DNA from 3 places in the Paenibacillus sp. FSL L8-0470 genome. Region 3 is predicted to be linked to each of the others. Evidence: predicted binding sites of a transcription regulator. Region 3 holds the regulator's gene; each other region holds the start of a gene.
What was found. Region 3 encodes LexA, which represses DNA repair genes until DNA is damaged. Its sites were predicted from a motif close to CGAACATATGTTCG; they were not measured.

Region 1 (6,683 bases), 180 kb from region 3:
TAGTCATACTTTTATGCTATTGATACTGCGGGAGCCAGTCGCCGTGGGCAGCTATCAATTCATCACACATGTTCACAATATCATCCATCGACAGCTCTGCCGCCGTATGCGGGTCTAGCAGGGCCGCGTGATAGATATGCTCTTTTTTGCCGGTGATTGCCGCCTCGATGGTCAGCAGCTGTGTGCCTATGTTCGTGCGGTTCAGAGCGGCGCATTGCGGAGGCAGATCCCCTACAAAGGTAGGTGTAACCCCGCTGCTGTCCACTAGACATGGAACTTCGACACAGGCCTCCCGTGGCAAGTTGGTGATCAGCCCTGTATTCATTACGTTTCCGCCAATCTTGAACGGTACATTTGTCTCGATTGCTTCCAGAATATAAGAGGCATATTCATGCGAGCGTTCATGCTGAAGCTCGTGGTTGCCGACGAGTTCCTCGCGCAGCTGCTGCCAGCGGCCAATCTGCTCCACACAGCGGCGCGGATATTCGTCGAGCGGAATCTGGAAGCGTTCGATCAGCTCCGGGTAGTTCCTTTTTATAAAATAAGGATGGTATTCCGCGTTATGCTCAGACGATTCTGTAATGTAGTAGCCGAACTTCTGCATCATTTCATAACGTACCATATCTGTGTGAGGCTCCAGCTGTTTCTCTGCCGCACGGCGCTTAATCTCCGGATAAAGATCCTTCCCGTCCTTCGTGACCTCCAGCAGCCAGGCCATGTGGTTGATTCCGGCGATCTTCGCCTGCACTCCCGTCTGGTCGATTCCAAGGTGGCCAAATAATCCGGGGATACACTGCTGCACACTATGACACAGTCCTACTGTCTGCACACTGCCATAGGTGTTCATTACATTCGTCAGAACGGCCATTGGATTGGTATAGTTCAGGAACAGCGCATCCGGGCAGACCTCGCGTACATCCGCAGCAAAATCCAGCATCACCGGGATGGTGCGCAGATTGCGGAAAATACCGCCGATGCCGACCGTATCCGCAATTGTCTGCCGCAAACCGTATTTCTTCGGAATTTCAAAATCGGTTATGGTGCAGGGATCGTAACCTCCGACTTGAATCGCGTTAATGACATACTTGGCGCCGCGCAGCGCTTCTTTACGGTCGGAGTAAGCGTTAATCCTGCATGTGCTGCCGCTGCTATTCTTAATGGAGTTAAGCATGTTCTCTGAGTCCTTTAGCCGCTGATGATCAATGTCGAACAAGGCAAGCTCGAAACCCTGCAGCGCCGCTGTCGCTATGCAGTCACCCAGAACGTTTTTGGCGAAAACAGTGCTTCCTGCACCGATAAATGTAATTTTGGACATGAACAATACGCCTCCTGTTGGTTGCGGTAAGAATGCCTGCCTTAAGCAAATAAGGAGTTTATGCAGTGGTGAATAGGGCAGATGATTGCAGTAATGGCAGTCATTATCCGCTGTTTCCTTGCTATATTCACTATAAATTAGAATGCCGGAAATGAGTATGGAGAAATACAAGTGAGATATGGATCTTTGTTGCATTTGGAATCGTGATGTAGTAGCCTGAGATTAATTGCAATATCAATATGACTCAGTCATTTATGTATGGGAGGCCCTTCAATGAATCTCGAACATTCGTACTTCACTGCCAGCTTTAATCTCGTACCAGAAGAGCAAGACATGGCCGTATTATTCAGTGGTGAAGGCAGACCCGTACCCGGTCACAAGATCGGCCCCTCAGTGCATGATTATTTTTTGATCCATACCGTGCTGGATGGTGAGGGCTTCTTTCAAAGCGGGAATGTCTCGCTGCACTGCCGGACCGGAGACACGTTTGTTATTTATCCGGGGTCCCTATTCAGTTACCAGGCAGACAAGGACAGCCCTTGGCACTACGTATGGGTAGCCTTACAGGGTGAAGCTGTTGCGGCACTGCTCTCCGATGCCGGGATTACCAAGGAACGTCCGCTGCTGCATTTGGGGAATACCCGTGAGCTGCACAGCCTGTACGAACATATTCGCTTGGCCTTCCAGCAATCCCCTTATCCCCGCCTGGAAAGCCTGGAGGCCTCCGGCTGGACCCGGCTGCTGCTCCACCAGTTTGGTCTGGCCAACCTCAGTGTCCTTCCAGCCCGTCCCAAAGAAATGCCTGAGGTCATTGACCGCCAGATCGACCAGGCGATCCGTTGGATCTCGCTGCAGTTCCACCAGCAGATCAGCATCGACCACATGGCGGCGACGTTGGGCTATCACCGGGTGCATCTGTCCAAGGCATTCAAACAAAAGACCGGTTTGTCTCCCAAGCAGTATCTGCTGAAGATGCGGATGGACAAAGCCAGGGAACTATTGGGGGGAACACTCACCATCGATCAGGTGGCCTCATCTGTCGGATTCAACGACGCCCTCTACTTCTCTAAGCAGTTCCGCAAATACACTGGCATGCCGCCGAGCGAGTATCGCGCCGTTCTCCGTGAGAGTTAAGGGGAAATGCTGAACAACCCTGACGGAATTCACCGGCAGGGTTGTTTTAAAACCTATTACTTTCTTACCGTCTTGTCAACATATTGACCTGTCAATGGATCATAGTGAGGACGTTCCCCGGCGATCTTAAGCTCAATCCGTTGCACCGAATACAGTAGCTCCCCGAAACCGATAAAAAACACGCCAATCAGGCAGGACCAGATGAACAGATAGATACCGGCAGATAATGTACCCATATTCATGGCGACAGGAATCGAAGCAATCAATCCAAGAACAATTATACCGCCGCCTAAATATTTTAAATGTTCGCCTTTCATTGACTTCCTCCTATCTGCAGAACAGACTCATTATAATTTGTTGAAATTCATCCCGATTAGACCTGCGACAAAACTAACCAGCAAGTAGACAATGATCATCACAAGCAAAACTTTAAACAGGTTAACCGAGCTTTTCATTGTTTGCTTCACCTCCTGTTAGCCCGCCTAATGGGTTTCTTATTTATCCGATGAAAGAAAATGAAATCCTAAATTATTCCAACGGCTACTCGTGCTAATTGTAGTGTTTCAATACCTTCCCGTCAATGTTGCTCCTTGCAGCGTATTAGTTAATTGATGCAATTAGGGTGATGCGGTATACTGCTGTGTAGACTTTATACTAGTGCAGAAAAGATTAAGGAGGTTGTCTAATTGAAGGAGATTCGTATGCAATCAAAAGACCGCGCCGTAAGCTTCAGACTCATTGAAGAGTCCGGAGAATTTATAGTGTTTGACATGTCATTGTTTGGCCCTGCGCGGGATAGAACAATCTACAGCGGAACAAGTTTTGAAGCGGCCTGGAAAGCTGTCGAGGCTATAGTAGGGGTAACGGCTATACCGGACGAATTCAAACCATATGCAACATTGAAGTAACAAGCAGAACGCAATTTTTTATGACATGAACATATAAATTTTAAAGAAAGGGTCCCAGGATTGGGACCCTTATTTATGTAGTCGCTTGAATAACATCGTCAATCATAATCCAATCATATTCATACTCAATCTGTAATTTGACCTGTCGCATTTGCAGGTCCACTGACATGACAACGCCCCTGATCTTATGATCTTTCTCTGGATCGAACAGCGTGATCGTGATCTGTTCGTTGTAACGCTTGGAATAAGCAAGCACTTGATCTATCAGCTCCCATTCCTGAGCATCGAGCACGGGTTTGCTTCGCAGGCGCTGTCTTTCTTCATCCTGGATGATCCGGCGCTTGTGCTCCGGAGTCATCACCCGGCTGCAGTCGAATATGCTGTCAAATTTCTTCATGTTGTCTGACCTCCTCAGTCCCTATAAATAAGAACACTTGTTTGTATTATAACCATCTTAGAGAAATTAAAGCAACGGAAAAATCCGCCAGTTGAACACTGGCGGACTGAGAGCTAAACGTTATTAGATTGAATATTACACCAAGAAAGGTATGCCCGATTCACCGCGACGACCAGGTTATGGGGACAATTATTTCATGTTCTCCACCGGCAGATTCATAACGAAGTACTGAATAGCCAATTCTTTTTCAATCGTCTTCAATACATCTTCTTTCGTACTCTCGTACACAAACGTTTCCTGCTTTAAATAAGTCAATACAATATTGCAGCTATGGTCAAAACTGGCGAGAGCTTTGCTGTCTTTCTCTTCAAGCTCCAACCGCATTTGGGTAACCAGAATCAAATATTCTTCAATCAAAGCCATCCGGTACGCATCTTTCAATACGTCAGCTTGTCCCCAAGCATACATGCCCCCCTCTATTACTTCAGAAGAGTGCTCCACATACTCAAGACTTGAGTTCAATAGCAGCAATTCGATCCGTTCAAGGATTTCATGATAAATCCCTTTGATAACATTCCTTGTATCCACAGCCATTCACCTCTCCAACTCCATTTTTCTGAGAAAATCAACCTATCCGTCCTAACTGGAGGGTGCTTGGGTCTAGATTCACTGTAAACAGTTTCTTTAAGAATAACCCGGTTTCAAACTAATGTATATAATAATAATACAATATTGTAACCAATAGGTCTGTTAAATTCTTCTAATCCTGTTTAATGATAAGTAGAGATCATAATGCCACAGTTTCAAAAGGAAGTGAAACGAATGAGAAAAATAGAAATACAGTCGGCCTTGGAGCAAAGTATGAAGCAGCGTGTTCATCTTGTGAGCGGTGAAACTTTTACCGGCCTTTGTGAAATTGATCATCCTTCGGATTCTTTAAGCATTTCAACAAATAAAGGTATCCTTACGGTACCTTTTTGGACCATAAAACGTTTTGTTCACAGCAGAACATAGTCAAACCAGCCTTGCTTTTTTAAAAAAATCAACCCGCCAAGATACGGACTGGCGGATTGTTTAATGTACGCATTTCATGCAATTATTAGCTGAATTTCAATCCCAAACTTATATCTATAATTTACCATCCAAATGCCATGAATACAAGAAAATTCAACTGTAGCCTGAGCACCACCCGTGTGACGGGCAAGCCCGCCCATATCGGATTTTCACTTCAGCTCTTCGGCCGGTATGACGGCATGAATGACGAAGGTCTCAGCGTGACCATGACCTCCGGCAGAATCCGGCCAGAAATGACAGGTGAGGGTTTTGTGTTCCCGGGAGTGGTTCGGGCCTTGCTCGATGACTGCACTACAACCAGAGAAGCTGTTACCCTGCTGCGCAGCATGCCGATCTCCGATTACAGGAACTTTCTGGTTTCCGACAGGCACGGTTCAATGGCATTGATCGAAGTAGCTGGGGCACATAAAGAAATTAAGGTTTATGATGCCAGGGCGGCGAGCCTTCCCCAGCTTATCGTATCCACCAACCACTATACGCTGCCAGCCATGCAGCAACATAACCTTCAGCTGATGCATAACTCGCAAGCGAGACAAGAGGCGATGTACTCTACTCTCTGGAAAGCAGGAACGGACTACAATCCGCTGGAAGCAATGAAACAACTGGCAGAGCGGCAGCCGGCTGGCCTGTTATTCAGGTCCGGTTGCCGCTCTATTCATACTTTTTTCTCCGCTCACTGCATGGCTTTGTTTAGGATGGAATGTACAAAAGCTGTCTTGCCCTCCGTATAGGCTTCTCTGTCATTGCGGTATTGTTCTGCCAGGGCCAGCTTTACTTCCTCATACGCCCGAACCGCAGCAGGATGACTCCGCAGATAGTCCCGGAAAGCAATATGCTCCAGATAACCTTTACCGTCCTTGGGACATACATAAAGATGATATTGCATCAAACCGTCATCCTTCTCGCACTCAAATACCTCTCTGCCCTCAATCCCAAGATTTCCAAGATGCACATAACCAAATTCCCGGAACCTCTCGACAATACCAGGCAGTGCCTCATAGCTCTCCATCACAAGATCCAGGTCTATAATCGGTTTGGCCGCCAAACCTTCAATTGAGGTGCTGCCCACATGCTCGACAGCAATGACAAGATCTCCAAGGATCTCAAGCATCCGCTTTTTGATTCTGCTGAATTCGGCCTTCCAAGCGGGATTATAAGGAACCACTTCAATAGGAACAGGGCTTACAGCGATGACCGTCACCTTCTTTGCTGGGTAGTTATTTTATTGTCAGCTTACTCTAAGCCTTCGCTCTTTGTAAATGATCCGGTACACACTCCAGAGAGGCTACGCACCCCCGATTTCAGATGGCTGGGATAAAATGCAAACCAGTTTCTCATACTATCTGTTAGCAGATGGAGGTGAAATCATGCCCAAAAATAGTGCCGATCCCAAACACGACCGTGCAAATAATAAAGCAGATAAGAAAAACAACCAGCAAAACCATGCACATCTTACTGAAGAACCCCAGATGTTAAACACCAATAAGGCTGAAGATTATGTTCCCAGTTTGAATGGTGTCACCAAAAATGAAACTTAAGCTGTAAAATTGTACAGCACACAGGCTGCTCCCCCGTCGTTGAATAACGGGGAGCAGCCTCTTCTTGTCTCCAAGTAAATATTTTTAGTTTTTCATTCAGTTGACTTGTCCCGTGGCTGAATGATAGGCTTTTCTTCTAAGCCTTGTTAAGGAGAATGCCCGATGAAAAAAGCGACCATGAAGGATATTGCCCGTCAGGCGAACGTTTCAGTAGCTACGGTCAGCTATGTGCTGAATAATGTGAAGAACCAGACAATCCCTGACCCGACCCGGCAGATTATACTGCAAATTGCCCGGGAGCTGAATTATGTCCCGAA
Region 2 (6,683 bases), 4.0 Mb from region 3:
GGGGATTCTCTGCTGCAATTCATGTCTGAATCCGATTGTTTTAATTCTGCGGACAGCGAAGTTGTAAAGTACAAGTTATCTTCAGGCTTGCAGCAAATGACCGCCCCGGCTACAAATATGATCAACCATTATGAACTCCCTTCGCATATTGGCGGCCTCTTCCGTGAAGTACTGGAGGAGAAACGCTTGAAGGGCAGCGAGACAACATTTGTATGCGGGAAGATTAGCTACACGGCTGACAGTAACAAGGGTCAGATCACCGTAGCCTGGCTGGGAGATACAGCTATTCGTCTCTTCGATCATGGAACTGAGATTCCAGGCTTAGTAAGCGGATTTTCCCAATGGAACCGTTGGTCGACTTGTCATGGTGTTATGGGAGAAGGACCTTCTATTCTGTCTATGGATCTTGCAAAAGGTTCCGGTAGACCGAATTGTATACAAGTATTCACGGACGGACTAATGGGGTACAGGAATTGGAAAAGGTATCCGGAAAACGCGGAACTTCGACAGATGATCGAAACGTCGTATAACCATGTTGCCAGTGATGATGTTTCTTTTTTGGAAATTCGCTGGAATTAATTGTTGGTTAGTTCTAACCATTTGAGTAGGGCTGCCAAATAAGTTGAGAAAATAAACTATACATAAGTAAAACGGACATTTGTGGTGATCGTCCTTTATTTAAGTATAATACAAAATATGGTAAGCGGGATTCTGATAATATACTTTTAATCTGGATGTGGTCCATAGAATGAAGCCCTAAGAGCAAGATGGCCAGCAATAAAGCTTTGATGCTCCGCAGGGGCCGGATACGAAACGGGACAGCTCCGCCTCTGCCATCGCCGCCTGCGGCCTGCTGGAGATAGCCGGACAGATGGATGCGGGCGATCCGGAGCGCCAGTTTTTCCTGGACGCTGCGGAAGCATCAGTGAAGTCACTGGCAGAGCATTATTCCACTCGGGGTGCCGAGGAAGCGGAAGGTCTGCTGAAGCATGGTTCGTACTCCGTCAGAGGTGGCGAGTCCCCGGATGACTACACCATCTGGGGCGATTATTACTATCTTGAAGCATTGATGCGGCTGGAGCGGGGCATTCCGGGATACTGGTACGAGCGGTAGCCCGGAAGCAAGCTTGCTCTTTCAAGCTGGAGAAGCATAAGCAAGAGCACCTGGATGGGTGCTCTTTGTGCTTTTAGAGCAGAAGCCTCCACTGAAAAAACTACCTGCTGGCGAAACGCCTTTCTCTTCGTGTGATCAGAAAATGTGTACTGTAAATTGTCCTTATCGTTCTCGCTGAAACGAATCTCATCCTTGTAAGGGCGACGCAGTTGTTTCTACTTGGTGCAATTCACGCCGCTCCTTACTCTTCAGTCGTGCAGTTTGCGCCTGTTTAGCTGTGAGCGCCGGTACCGCCGCAGTGCCCCCGTCCATTTCCGGAAGTTGCTTCCAGTAGCGTTTGGGCATCAGGGAGGAACGCAGCCGGTCGTTGCGGCGCTCCTGAATACCGATGGCAGTATAGAACTTCTTCCATAGGCGGCGATAGGCCTCCTCAGCCGCATCCGGCTCCGGGGGTATCCATTCCTGCAGTGGAATAATGGCCTCTTGCCCGGGCTGATGGATCAGTGCCATGCTATGGGTCTTGTCATAGATCATGAAGCTTTCGCCCTGAAACCGGTCGCAGAAATGCTCCTGAATGACAGGGAGCACGTAGTTGCGGGGTTCAATCACCGCTGCCATGACCGGACCGTAAACGGAAAACCGCACAAAGCCGAGAAAGAGATGCCCTTCCCGCCGCAGATGCTGTACCGCCTTCTGCAAGGCGTTCACGGTATCATCGGCAAGCATGTCCATAACCTTGCGGCCATGCGTGAAGCCGAGATACAGAAAGTTCAGCAGCAGCAGTTCCTTGTCTGGCGTACATGTCCAGAATCCTAAACGGACAAGCTCTTCGGCCTCAGGACAGATGCGCAGAGGTATGGAGCGCAGCACCCGGCCTGCTTTGGCGTTGTCGGTCTCAATCCATTTGGATTCCAGCAGCATGCCTTGCCCTTCACCCTCCGAATGTATGGTGAGCGGAGTTTCTTTCCATTGGTAGCTCTCGAACACGCAGCATAGCAGGCCCTCAAAGCTGCCGTCATAGGTATAGGCCAGAGCGGCCGTCTTGAACATCAGGAGGATTCTCCTTTCCTCAGTTCTGCCGCTCCCGCTGCAGGCAAGGCTGCCAAATACGTGTCATCGAACAGGGAAAGCTGCTCGTACTGCGGCTGTAGAAACGGGGACAGCTCTTGGCCGGACATGAGTGAACGAAGCAGGGTATGCTCGCCGACTTTTAACCCCTCCAGCATTTTTCCCTTACAGGTAATGAAAAATTGAGCGCGCTTCAGCACGACACCGAGCTTCTTCAGCGCGTAAAAATCCAATGTCCCCGCCCGCCGGGCTTTTACAATCCGCTGAGCACTCCTTACGCCGATGCCCGGTACACGCAACAGCGTTTCGTACGGCACGCGGTTGATTTCGACCGGGAACTGCTCGCGGTGATTGATGGCCCAGCTGCATTTGGGATCAAGCAGCGGATTGAAATTGGGCGCTGCTTCATCCAGCAGCTCCTTGGCCTGAAAGCCATAGAAGCGCAGCAGCCAGTCAGCCTGATAGAGCCGGTGTTCCCGCAGGAGCGGCGGTTTGGTGTCCAGGGAAGGCAGCAGCGAATGCTCTACCACGGGGGTGTAGGCAGAGTAAAAGATACGCTTTAGCCCATACTTCCGGTACAACCCTTCCGTGAGGTTAAGAATCTGGTAATCGGTGTCCGGTGTTGCGCCAACGATCATTTGTGTACTCTGCCCGGCCGGTGCGAAGCGGGGAGCATGGTTGTATTTGACAATGTCTGAAGAATTCTCATTTATCTTCTCTTTAATAAGGGCCATCGGTTTCAGAATGGACTGTTTGCTCTTATCTGGTGCAAGCCGGCCAAGACTCTCCTTAGAGGGCAGTTCGATGTTAACGCTCATGCGGTCGGCGAGCAGGCCGAGTCTGGACAGCAATATATCATCTGCACCGGGAATCGCCTTCACATGGATATAGCCCCCGAAGTGATGGACATTCCGCAGCAGCTCCAGAGCGGCAATCAGCTGCTCGGTTGTATAATCGGGGTTACGCATAATGCCGGAGCTGAGAAACAGGCCTTCTATGTAATTGCGGCGGTAGAACTGCATGGTGAGGTCTGCGATTTCCTCCGGTGTAAATGCAGCCCGGCGTGTCTGGTTCGATTTGCGGTTGATACAATAGGCGCAATCATAAACACAGCTGTTCGTCATGAGCACCTTCAACAGTGAAATGCAGCGGCCGTCTGCCGCAAAGCTGTGGCAGATGCCCATACTGACGGCATTGCCCATACCTCCGGCCTGACTTTTGCGGTCCGATCCGCTTGAGGTACAGGCCACATCATATTTGGCCGAAGCGGTTAAAATTTCGAGTTTATCCATGATATCCACGTTCATATCCCCCTCACTTGGGAAAAGTATAACCCGAACAAGTGTTCTTGTCAAAATCAAACAAATACATAAAAATACACATATAAGGGTGTCCTTTCGTGTCAGCGCATATGCGTCGCAGCGCCGTGCAACAAAGACGCAGGATTTTGCAAGAAAACGCAATACTATAGTTTTAGCAAGGTTTTGCTTATAAGATTAGTTGTGAAAGGAGGATGCAGCATTGAACGTTATATTTGAAGCCGATTCAGCATTAGACCGGGGTGTCGCCAAAGTAAGTACCCATCCTGCGGAAAAGGAACATTGGGGGAATATTAAAGAGGCTATTCATACTGCAGAGAAAAAGCTTGTAGTGATTAACGCGAAAAATGACCGCCATGTTCAAATCGGGTGGAGTACGGTTGCTGTAATTGAAGCGGAAGACCGCATGTGCAGCGTACGTGTAATTACCGGAGAAAGGTATTTGCTCAATAAACGGTTGAAATATGTCGATGAAAGTCTGGATTCAGCCCTTTTTATGAAAATCAATAATCAAACCATTATCAATACGGGCTATATTAAAGAGTTTTCATCCACTGGCAACGCAAGGATTCAAGTGGTGCTCACGGATCATTCCAGTTACTTTGTCAGCCGCTATTACATTAAACAATTCAGGGGGAGATATCATGATTAGCCAGTTCAAGCATTCTTTTTTTCAAGTATTTACGGTGACATCCTTATGGGTAACGTTACTGTTAACGGTGTTTTATAGGGACCAACCGATCAGTATGGTATACCTGTGGCATGTTGCGGGGATTGCTGCAATATCGGCCGTATTATTTGGAATAATGTACGATGCCCTATGGAATCATTTCACCTTAAAGCCGTTCTGGAATATTCTGATTTCCTCCATTATTACGATAGCGGGCGGAATGCTGATTGTCTGGTTATTTTCACAAGATATGTTTCACGTTATTCTGCCCTGGTGGCCCGGAATGCTGTTATTGTCGGTTGTAATGCACACCATAGCTTTTTATTTCTACGCTAGAATAGACAGCCGGAAAAGAGTGGAAGAGCTGAACAAGATACTGAAATAGGCTGCAGCGGGGCGGGGGCTAAAAGTGTTATTCCCAAGGAATCAGTTACTCCTGGCTCTGCAACCCTAGCCAAAATGTATGCGCATTCCTACTTATGCTATAATAGCATCTAATAGTAGATTAGATTGATGGTTTAGGCTGAGTGGGTTTGCCGATTTGTGAAAATTAGGTCAGGGGTGTTGCAGGGATGAGAGGATATAACATTTGGCGTCCGTTGATGCTGATATTGGTTGCGCTGCTTACGAGAAGTGTGGTTACGAACCTGTGCCTTCTGTTTGGCATGGACAATGATTCGGCGACCAGCGTCGGCATGATCGGCGCGATTATAGCTGCGTTTGTGATGTATAACCGGATGACGAAACAACGGCGTAAAAAATAAAAATCAGGCCGCCGGGGACCTTGTCCCTTGGTGCTTTTCCTAAACACCCGCTCCTGGAGCGGGTGTTTAGGAATGTCTGGTGGATGAACAAGCCGAATATTCACAATATTAAATGATGAAACTTTGCTTTTATAGAAGCTGAGCTTGTATATTAATATTAAGTTGTTGAAATTAGTATAGAGATGACAATAGGGAGAGAATACATTGAGCACACAAAGTTTTGGAGTTCCATTAGAAGGGTTTGCTGAATTCAGCAGAGTCGCCGCCGCAGAAGGTGCAGTGCTGTTAAAGAATGAAGGGCAAGTTCTTCCGCTTCAGGCAAGCGACAACGTTGCCATTTTTGGCAGAACCCAGGTGAATTATTATCGCAGCGGAACCGGTTCGGGCGGCAGTGTCCATGTTTCACATACAACCAACCTGCTGGATGGTCTCCGGAATAAACAGAACATTTCCATTAACCAGCCATTGGCAGCTGTATATGAAACGTGGATTGAGAGCAACCCGTTTGATAATGGCGGCGGGGGCTGGGCTGCAGAGCCGTGGCACCAGAAGGAGATGCCTTTAACCGATGAACTGGTGTCAGAGGCAAGAGCTAAATCCAATAAAGCTATCGTAGTGATCGGACGTACGGCCGGGGAAGACCAGGATAATGCCAACGAGCCGGGAAGCTACCAGTTAAATGATGAAGAAAAAGCGATGTTGAAGCAGGTGACGGCCTATTTTGAGCAAACCGTCGTGGTGCTGAATGTCTCCAATATTATCGATATGAGCTGGTTGAACGATGAAGGTTATGCGCACCCCATCCCTTGTGTGATTTATGCTTGGCAGGGCGGTATGGAGGGCGGCAATGCGATTGCCGATGTGCTGGCCGGAGAAGTGACACCCAGCGGTAAATTAACCGATACGATTGCTTATTCCATCGAGGATTATCCCTCGACCCGTAATTACGGCAATGAACTCAAGAACTTCTATCAGGAAGATATTTATGTGGGCTATCGTTATTTTGAGACGTTTTGCCCGGAGCGGGTTCAATTTGAATTTGGATATGGTCTATCGTATACCCGGTTTGAAGTGAAGCCGGAAGAAGCCAAAGTGATCACCAAGGATGGAGAAGCCTACATTGCTATTGAAGTGAACGTATCGAATACGGGAACTGCCTTTGCGGGAAAAGAGGTCGTTCAGGTCTATTATGAAGCGCCCCAAGGCAAGCTGGGCCAGCCGGCCAAAGCTTTGGCTGCCTTCGTGAAGACACAACTTCTCCAGCCGGGTGAATCGCAGCGTCTGACTGTAAGCTTCCCTGTTCATTCGATGGCCTCTTACGATGACGCCGGGGTGACTGGTCATGCTTCTGCTTACGTGCTGGAAGCCGGGACATACCGCCTTTACGTAGGAACCAGTGTTAAAGCGCTGGCCGAAGTTGGCGTGGAAGGACAGAGCGGTTACAGCGTGGAAGCTCTTCAGGTTGTGGAGCAGCTGCAAGAGGCGCTGGCGCCGACAGAGAGCTTTACAAGAATGCACCCGGGAGCCCGCAAAGCAGACGGCTCTTATGAACTTGCCTATGCAGAGGTGCCAAAACAAAAGGTTTCTATGGCAGAACGCATTCAGAGCAATCTCCCTGAAACCTTGGCGCAAACCGGTAATCAAGGATATAAACTAAGAGATGTCCATGAAGGAAAGGTTAGCATGGAGGCGTTCATCGCCCAGCTTAGCGACCAGGATCTGGCGGCGATTGTCAGAGGCGAAGGCAT
Region 3 (6,683 bases):
TAAACCAATAATCAAGCTAAGTGTTCCGCCAATCACTACTACTGTATTTTGCATACCTGTGATTTCATTCTTTACAATACCATCGCTCAAAGCGATATCATCTTCAACTATTAATATGTTATTCATTATTTTTCTCCGATCCTGTCAGTTTTACTTAGCGCAATAACTAAAAAAGATGTTTAGCCGGGTGTTATTAATCTACGCATTAACATCTCCCAAGAATAGTATAAAGCAGAACTGGGAGGAGATGATGAAATGGCAGAAACGGTTATTGCGTATAGTGATAATGTTGTAACTCCTATTACTAATGGTATCAGTTTGCCTATTCCTAATAATGGTGGAGGCGTACAGATTGCATCGTTGTCGGTGTTTATTGACCCTGCAAATCCCAAGTCATTCAACCATAGGGTGGAATTAAGGGCCTTAATTGGTGTTAGATTAGTCGGAGCCGGAAATATTAGACTTCTTGTGCGTATTTGGCGGGCTGGTACTGAAATTTACTATAATCTGGTAACTAATGTCTTTGATAATAATATAACACTTGAAGAATTGTTTATAGAAACAGCGCCACTGGGTGTACAAAACTATCAATTGATCATTGAGAATCAGACTCCGGCAACTACTGCTTTTGTCTCCGGACCTTTAGTCTTTACGGCTACTGTAACTGGAAAATAGTTCACCATCCTTTGACGAACAATACCCCGTCAGTGTTTATAATGACGGGGTATTGATGTCTATGTTTAAGCTTTTCCCATACAGGTGCCGAAAGTGATTATGGATTTTATGGAGCAAATGAAACATTTTGCACAATATATCGAATTACGAAGAATGCAATAATGAACACGGAGGCGAAACCAAGTAAAAAGGAAACGATAGCTTTGTCTGAACGCGTGAGTTTACTCATTGCGGTCACTCCTAGTTAATATTTAGTAGATTATACAATTAATCGGTGTACATCACAAACTACTTATTAATTTACTTGGATGAACTGCTCAACGAATTGTTGCCGGTCTCTTTTGTTGAAGTGTGGATTGCTTACTTTCTCTCTCCATATCTCATTGGAAGCCAGTGTACTGAAGTCCACGTTATAAAATCGCTCGATTTCTCCTTGCGTGAGAGCTACGGAATAGATTTGCCCATCGTAGGGAATCACCATGTCAATCGAAGCAGCTCCGGGGAATTGCGCAAATAATCGGCTTGTTTCTTCCATGAGCAGTTTGTTTATTTGGTCGCCTGTAGAAAAGTAATCGATGTAATCTTCTTTTGTAATGCCGGAGGTTGGGTTCGCTTCTTTATATGCTTGGTAAGTCTCAAAAAAAGTAACCGTTATATTGTCTGTCCCGACGTTTACGTCTTTTATAAAAGTTTTACCTGTAAGATTGGCAGTAAAAGCCAGCACCTCGTCAGCAGATAAAGGTACTTGATCAGCAGACGTTGCTTGAGTGGCGTTGACAGTTCGTTCGGCTGAAGGTGAAAGGGGTGGGGCAGTTGTAGGTTCTGCTGTAGGCTTAGTCGTTGGTTTTGTTGCTGGAGATGGACTTGATTCAGTTGTTGGCTTGGCAGTAACCATCGGTGTTGCTAGCGCCGTAATCGAAGAAGTATGATCATCTGACTTGTCATCGTTCCCGAGGGTAACCAACCCTATGATGCCGGCGGCTACTAAGACCACCCAGAACCACCAAATTGTATAGAATGGTTTGTTCTTTTTCATCTTTTTCCTCCCGCCTGTAAGGTTGAATTCCTGTATAACTCTAGGATAGCCCATTCATTCACCTTACATAAGTATGGATAAGACATATGCGCGTAACCAAACTTATAGAGAACGGCCAATAGCGGAACGAATAGCTGATCTTCAAACTATATGGTAGTTATTACCCATTTTGTGGGCATTGCAAGCGGATAGCGTATTCACAATATATTTTTGCTTGCGGAGTAGTCAGGTTATTTATACTTATATTTGTTTGACAAAAAACCGTCCAGACGGTACAGTTCAAATGGGGGTGATAAGGTGACTGTACATAACAACAGCTCTAAGAAAAAAATGATTTTGCAAGCGGCTTCCTCCATTGTTCGTGATCAAGGGGTGGAGCACTTAACTCTGGAAGCTGTGGCCAAAGCGGCCAACGTGAGCAAAGGCGGTTTACTGTATCACTTTCCTAACAAGGAACAACTGGTTTCCGGTATGGTGGATGAGCTGACCCGAAACTTTACGGAAGATGTTCAGAGCCGTGTAGAGCATGACCAGCGAGAAGCTGGTAAATGGAGCAGGGCGTACATTGAATCTACTTTTTATGGTTTTGGAGAAGGCAGTGACATGAACTCGGTGCTGGCAGCAGCTTTATTTACGAATCCAGGGTTGTTGACAAACATGCAGGAGAAATATGCTGAATGGCAACACAATTTTGAAAATGACGGTGTGGATCCACTTCGTGCAACCATTGCCCGACTGGTGACCGACGGACTCTGGTTTGCAGAAAAGTTTGGACTGGCACCGCCAGATCAGGAGTTAAAAGAACGCATTTACAAAGAATTGATGGACGGAGTAAAGGAGGAGAAGTAAGTGCCGTATCTGTTTTTGGCGATATCCATTGCCAGCGAACTTGTAGGAACTTCGATGCTCAAAGCATCGCAAGGATTCACCAAAATTATTCCTGTAATCGTAATGCTGATTAGTTTTATTTGCTCGTTCTTCTTTTTGTCGTTATCACTGAAGACTATTCCATTAAATACGGCCTATGCAATTTGGTCTGGAATCGGGGCGGTAGCTACAGTTCTTATCTCGGTACTGATCTGGAAAGAAAAAATAAATACAGGCAGCGTAATAGGAATAACCTTAATCGTCATTGGTGTGATTGTGCTGAATTTGCTGGGTCCCGGACATGGTTCCTCTGATGAGGCTGCCGAAACACAACAAACCAGCCTTTCCGATAGAGCCTAAGCTGAAGCTGATGAAATAAAGATCATATACAATTTGTTCCAAACAATAGTATAGTGACGAAATAACAGTACCCTGCCAGAATGGTGGGGTATTTTCATATTCAAGAATCCAGGGGAGTGAGTGAAAGTTGTTTGTGCATAGAGGAAATTTATTCCTTAATGGAATTGGCGTGTTTAGCGTATTGATGTGGCTCATATCGGTTGTAGCTTGTATTTACGCATTCGTACTGTTGGTTAAACTTGCCCGGAGAGGAATAATAGCTTTGGATTTGTACATATATGCTAAAAATCGTGAAATACGCGACCGGTATGAATCGGCAGACAGGAAGGACCCATATTAAGCACAATGAAAAACACCCTCGATCATTTTTTTGTGATCCTTAGGGTGTTTTTGCTTTTGTCTGATCACCATGCTGTTAATCCCTTATTGTAACCCGTGTTCCAATAGGCACGATTGCTGCAAGGGCCAGCACATCCTCATTGTACATGCGGATACAGCCATGGGAGACCATATGTCCGATGGAGGAAGGGTCATTCGTTCCATGAATGCCGTAATGTGGTTTGGATAGACCCATCCAGAATGCACCGAAGGGTCCGCCAGGCTTAGGCTGTTTGTTAATGATAGTGTATTCTCCCGCCGGTGTAACGGTAAGCATGGTGCCAATACCGACAGGGAACCCTCTGGTAACGATGTTATTGTCAAGCAAATAAAGCATGCGCTGCGACAAATCAACAATAATCCGATAATTAGGCATAGATTCAGCACTCCTTTGCTATCAGAATATGTGCGGAGTGCTGTTGCTGTTCGAAGGAATTGTTATATGGGATAAACAGAACAAATGTTCGTGATGAGTAAAATGACCATTTGAAAAGGGGAAAGGGCTGCTTCACTTTTTCAAGTGAAGCAGCCCTTAAATATGAACAAAAATATTAATGGATATCGCGGAAGAGACCGATAACTCGTCCCAAAATCGTAACGCGGTTAAGACGGAGGGGTTCATAAGCCGGATTCTCCGGCTGTAGACGAATGTGGTCACGTTCTTTGTAGAATGTCTTGACTGTAGCTTCGTCTTCTTCGGTCATGGCAACGACGATATCGCCGTTGTCAGCAGTCTGCTGCTGGCGGACGATTACATAGTCACCATTCATAATACCTGCTTCCACCATGCTGTCACCGAGAACGGAGAGCATAAATACCTTGTTATCTCCCACATAGTGGGAAGGTAGTGGGAAGTAATCTTCGATATTCTCCGTTGCGGTAATCGGCACCCCGGCGGTGACCTTACCTACGACAGGAATACGGGTAACCGTCTGTACGAATTGATGTACATTCTCGGAATCTTCCTGGCCGAGCAGCTCAATTGCACGCGGTTTCGTAGGGTCGCGGCGGATAAGGCCTTTCTTCTCAAGCCGGTCCAGATGGCCGTGCACTGTGGAGCTTGAGGCCAATCCTACAGCTTCACCGATTTCCCGGACGGACGGAGGATAACCCTTGCTACGGACTTCGTTACGTATAAATTCCAGGATCGCCAGCTGACGACTCGAAATCTTTGACATCGGAATCAACCCCATATAGTATGTTTGGGAAAATTATAACATAGAACTTCCGTTCGTACAAACATAAGTTCTAACAATCTGAGATTAATAGTGGAAATAGTAGCCTTTTACCATATTAGTATCCAATAACGGTTTGAAAATGGCGGGAAAAGGCAATGCCGGTGCTGAAAACTGACACATTTATGGATACGGAAAAAAGCGAACAATTGTTCTAAAAAATCTATTGATCAAAACACATGTTCGTGTTATATTATTTTCGAAAGTAAGAACAAGTGTTTGGAGGACGATGACAATGTTAAAATACAGTACATACCGCAGCATCTACGAAGAGGCCGGTGAAGTTAATTCAACTAGAGGACATTCTGCTTCTAATCATATGAATGAAATGAAACAATCCGCCGCCGCTTTATTTTCGGAGATCATAGGACTATGCCGGAAAGAGTATCTGGTGAAGCTAATGCTGGTCTTTATGCTTGTTGTATCGGGATTTACAGTTGTTGGTAATGTTTTTGCGAGTTCAGCATCATTAGTGAAGCAGGAAAAGCGGGTAGTAGTTGAACGCGGAGACACGCTCTGGAGTATCGCCCTTAAGAACAAACCAGCGGGAATGAAGACGGTCGTATATATAGAAGGAATTAAAAAAACAAGCGGTTTGAAGAACGGGAACATTCAGGCCGGAGATATACTGACATTGCCTGTGTATTAACTTCATCATAAGCAGTATAGACTGACGTAAAGAGCTTTCAGGGGGTAGACCTTGACAAGCTCTTTTTCTCATGGCAAAGTTAGAATGAATTTATAGGGGAGGGGAAAGCATTGAATATTGACGAATTGGTCGCACGCATCAATGAACTGGCACGCAAACAGAAGAATGGCGGCCTGAGTGAAGAGGAATTGGCTGAACGGGCCAAGCTCCGCGAGATTTATCTGGGCAACATCCGCAGCAACTTCCGGGCCCAGCTCGACACTATTGAAATCGTGGATAATGATGAGCATGAACAAGGCAACAAGGGACTCAAACATTAGTCCAGTGTGTCTTTTTCATAGATATTACAGGATGACTAGGGGGAACTGACATGGCCCGTTCTTGGGAAAGAATGGTTCAACGCAACACACAGCAGATCAACAAGCAAAGAAAGAAGCAGGGCAAGGATTCCATTTATGCTTCTTCGTCAAAATCAGCTGCGAAAAATAGTGATATCTTTAAGGGCCGCAACATTGCATTTCCTGTTGTTCTAATGCTGCTTGGAATTATGTTCTGGGTGGTAGGCTCGATCGACGAGGCCAGAGGCAGTGGCATCCTTGCCAATTGGCTGGGCGTCGTTCTTTACTTTGCGCTGGCGGCACTTCTATTCTTCCGGCGTCCGTATCTGAAGGTTGAGCGCAACAGAGTGTCTACGATTAAGTATAACCGTGAACGCTGGCTGCAAGCTGGAGATATTGAGAAGATCACTTTGTCCCGTGGAGTGGTCGTGCTTAAATATAAGGGCAAGCGCAAACAGTGGATTTTCTCCAAGCTGATTAACCGCTATAACACTGAGGCCATGGGTGTACGCCTGGAGGAGTTCGGCAAAGCCAATAACATCGAAGTAGTACACGAGTAGGAAGATATAACAGCGTAGGGAGAGGGAGAAATCTAATGCCAATTACCGCCGTACTATTTGATCTTGACGATACATTGCTCTGGGATGAACGGAGTGTTGAAGAAGCCTTCCGCAATGCATGTGAAGCTGCAGGTGACTCCATTGATCCTAAAGAGCTTGAAGTTGCTGTTCGCAGGGAAGCCAGGAATCTTTATGAAACTTATGAGACGTTCCCTTTTACAAAGATGATCGGGATTAATCCTTATGAAGCACTTTGGTCCAATTTCTCAGCTGGAGAACAGCCGGAGTTCCGTAAGCTCCAACAGTTGGCTCCTGTATACCGTAAAGAATCGTGGCGGCGTGGTCTGGCCTCCCTCGGTGTCGAAGATGAGGTGCTTGCCGAAACGCTGGCAGACAGGTTTGCTGCCGAGCGCCGTAGCCTGCCGTACATGTATGAAGAGACGTTACAGGTGCTTGATGCACTACGTGGTAAGGTGAAACTACTGCTGCTTACGAATGGTTGCCCGTCACTGCAGCAGGAGAAGCTCGACGGAGTGCCTGAGCTTATCCCCTATTTTGATCATGTAGTTATCTCAGGCAGCTTTG

Region 1: the regulator LexA is predicted to act here: its motif matches at 3,785-3,798, upstream of NST99_RS18095 (YolD-like family protein).
Region 2: the regulator LexA is predicted to act here: its motif matches at 3,518-3,531, upstream of NST99_RS01070 (putative DNA modification/repair radical SAM protein).

What each region holds. Positions count from the first base shown of each region.
Region 1 covers NZ_JBBOZM010000001.1:4,020,019-4,026,701, forward strand. The annotation lists gene NST99_RS18075 (alpha-glucosidase/alpha-galactosidase) at 17-1,315, opposite strand; gene NST99_RS18080 (AraC family transcriptional regulator) at 1,589-2,449, shown strand; gene NST99_RS18085 (hypothetical protein) at 2,506-2,766, opposite strand; gene NST99_RS18090 (hypothetical protein) at 3,136-3,357, shown strand; gene NST99_RS18095 (YolD-like family protein) at 3,431-3,754, opposite strand; gene NST99_RS18100 (hypothetical protein) at 3,944-4,342, opposite strand; gene NST99_RS18105 (hypothetical protein) at 4,577-4,768, shown strand; gene NST99_RS18110 (C45 family peptidase) at 4,906-5,559, shown strand; gene NST99_RS18115 (GrpB family protein) at 5,502-6,029, opposite strand; gene NST99_RS18120 (hypothetical protein) at 6,196-6,366, shown strand; gene NST99_RS18125 (LacI family DNA-binding transcriptional regulator) at 6,529-6,683, shown strand, end outside.
Region 2 covers NZ_JBBOZM010000001.1:205,322-212,004, forward strand. The annotation lists gene NST99_RS01055 (hypothetical protein) at 1-579, shown strand, start outside; partial or broken gene NST99_RS01060 (glycoside hydrolase family 88 protein) at 785-1,114, shown strand; gene NST99_RS01065 (TIGR03915 family putative DNA repair protein) at 1,301-2,164, opposite strand; gene NST99_RS01070 (putative DNA modification/repair radical SAM protein) at 2,164-3,474, opposite strand; gene NST99_RS01075 (LytTR family DNA-binding domain-containing protein) at 3,704-4,153, shown strand; gene NST99_RS01080 (hypothetical protein) at 4,146-4,556, shown strand; gene NST99_RS01085 (hypothetical protein) at 4,744-4,935, shown strand; gene NST99_RS01090 (glycoside hydrolase family 3 C-terminal domain-containing protein) at 5,140-6,683, shown strand, end outside.
Region 3 covers NZ_JBBOZM010000001.1:4,199,684-4,206,366, reverse strand. The annotation lists partial or broken gene NST99_RS19000 (FtsX-like permease family protein) at 1-66, opposite strand, end outside; gene NST99_RS18995 (hypothetical protein) at 256-675, shown strand; gene NST99_RS18990 (hypothetical protein) at 971-1,711, opposite strand; gene NST99_RS18985 (TetR/AcrR family transcriptional regulator) at 2,009-2,560, shown strand; gene NST99_RS18980 (DMT family transporter) at 2,561-2,938, shown strand; gene NST99_RS18975 (L,D-transpeptidase) at 3,354-3,692, opposite strand; gene lexA (transcriptional repressor LexA) at 3,868-4,494, opposite strand; gene NST99_RS18965 (LysM peptidoglycan-binding domain-containing protein) at 4,787-5,200, shown strand; gene NST99_RS18960 (DUF896 domain-containing protein) at 5,311-5,520, shown strand; gene NST99_RS18955 (hypothetical protein) at 5,571-6,098, shown strand; gene NST99_RS18950 (HAD family hydrolase) at 6,134-6,683, shown strand, end outside.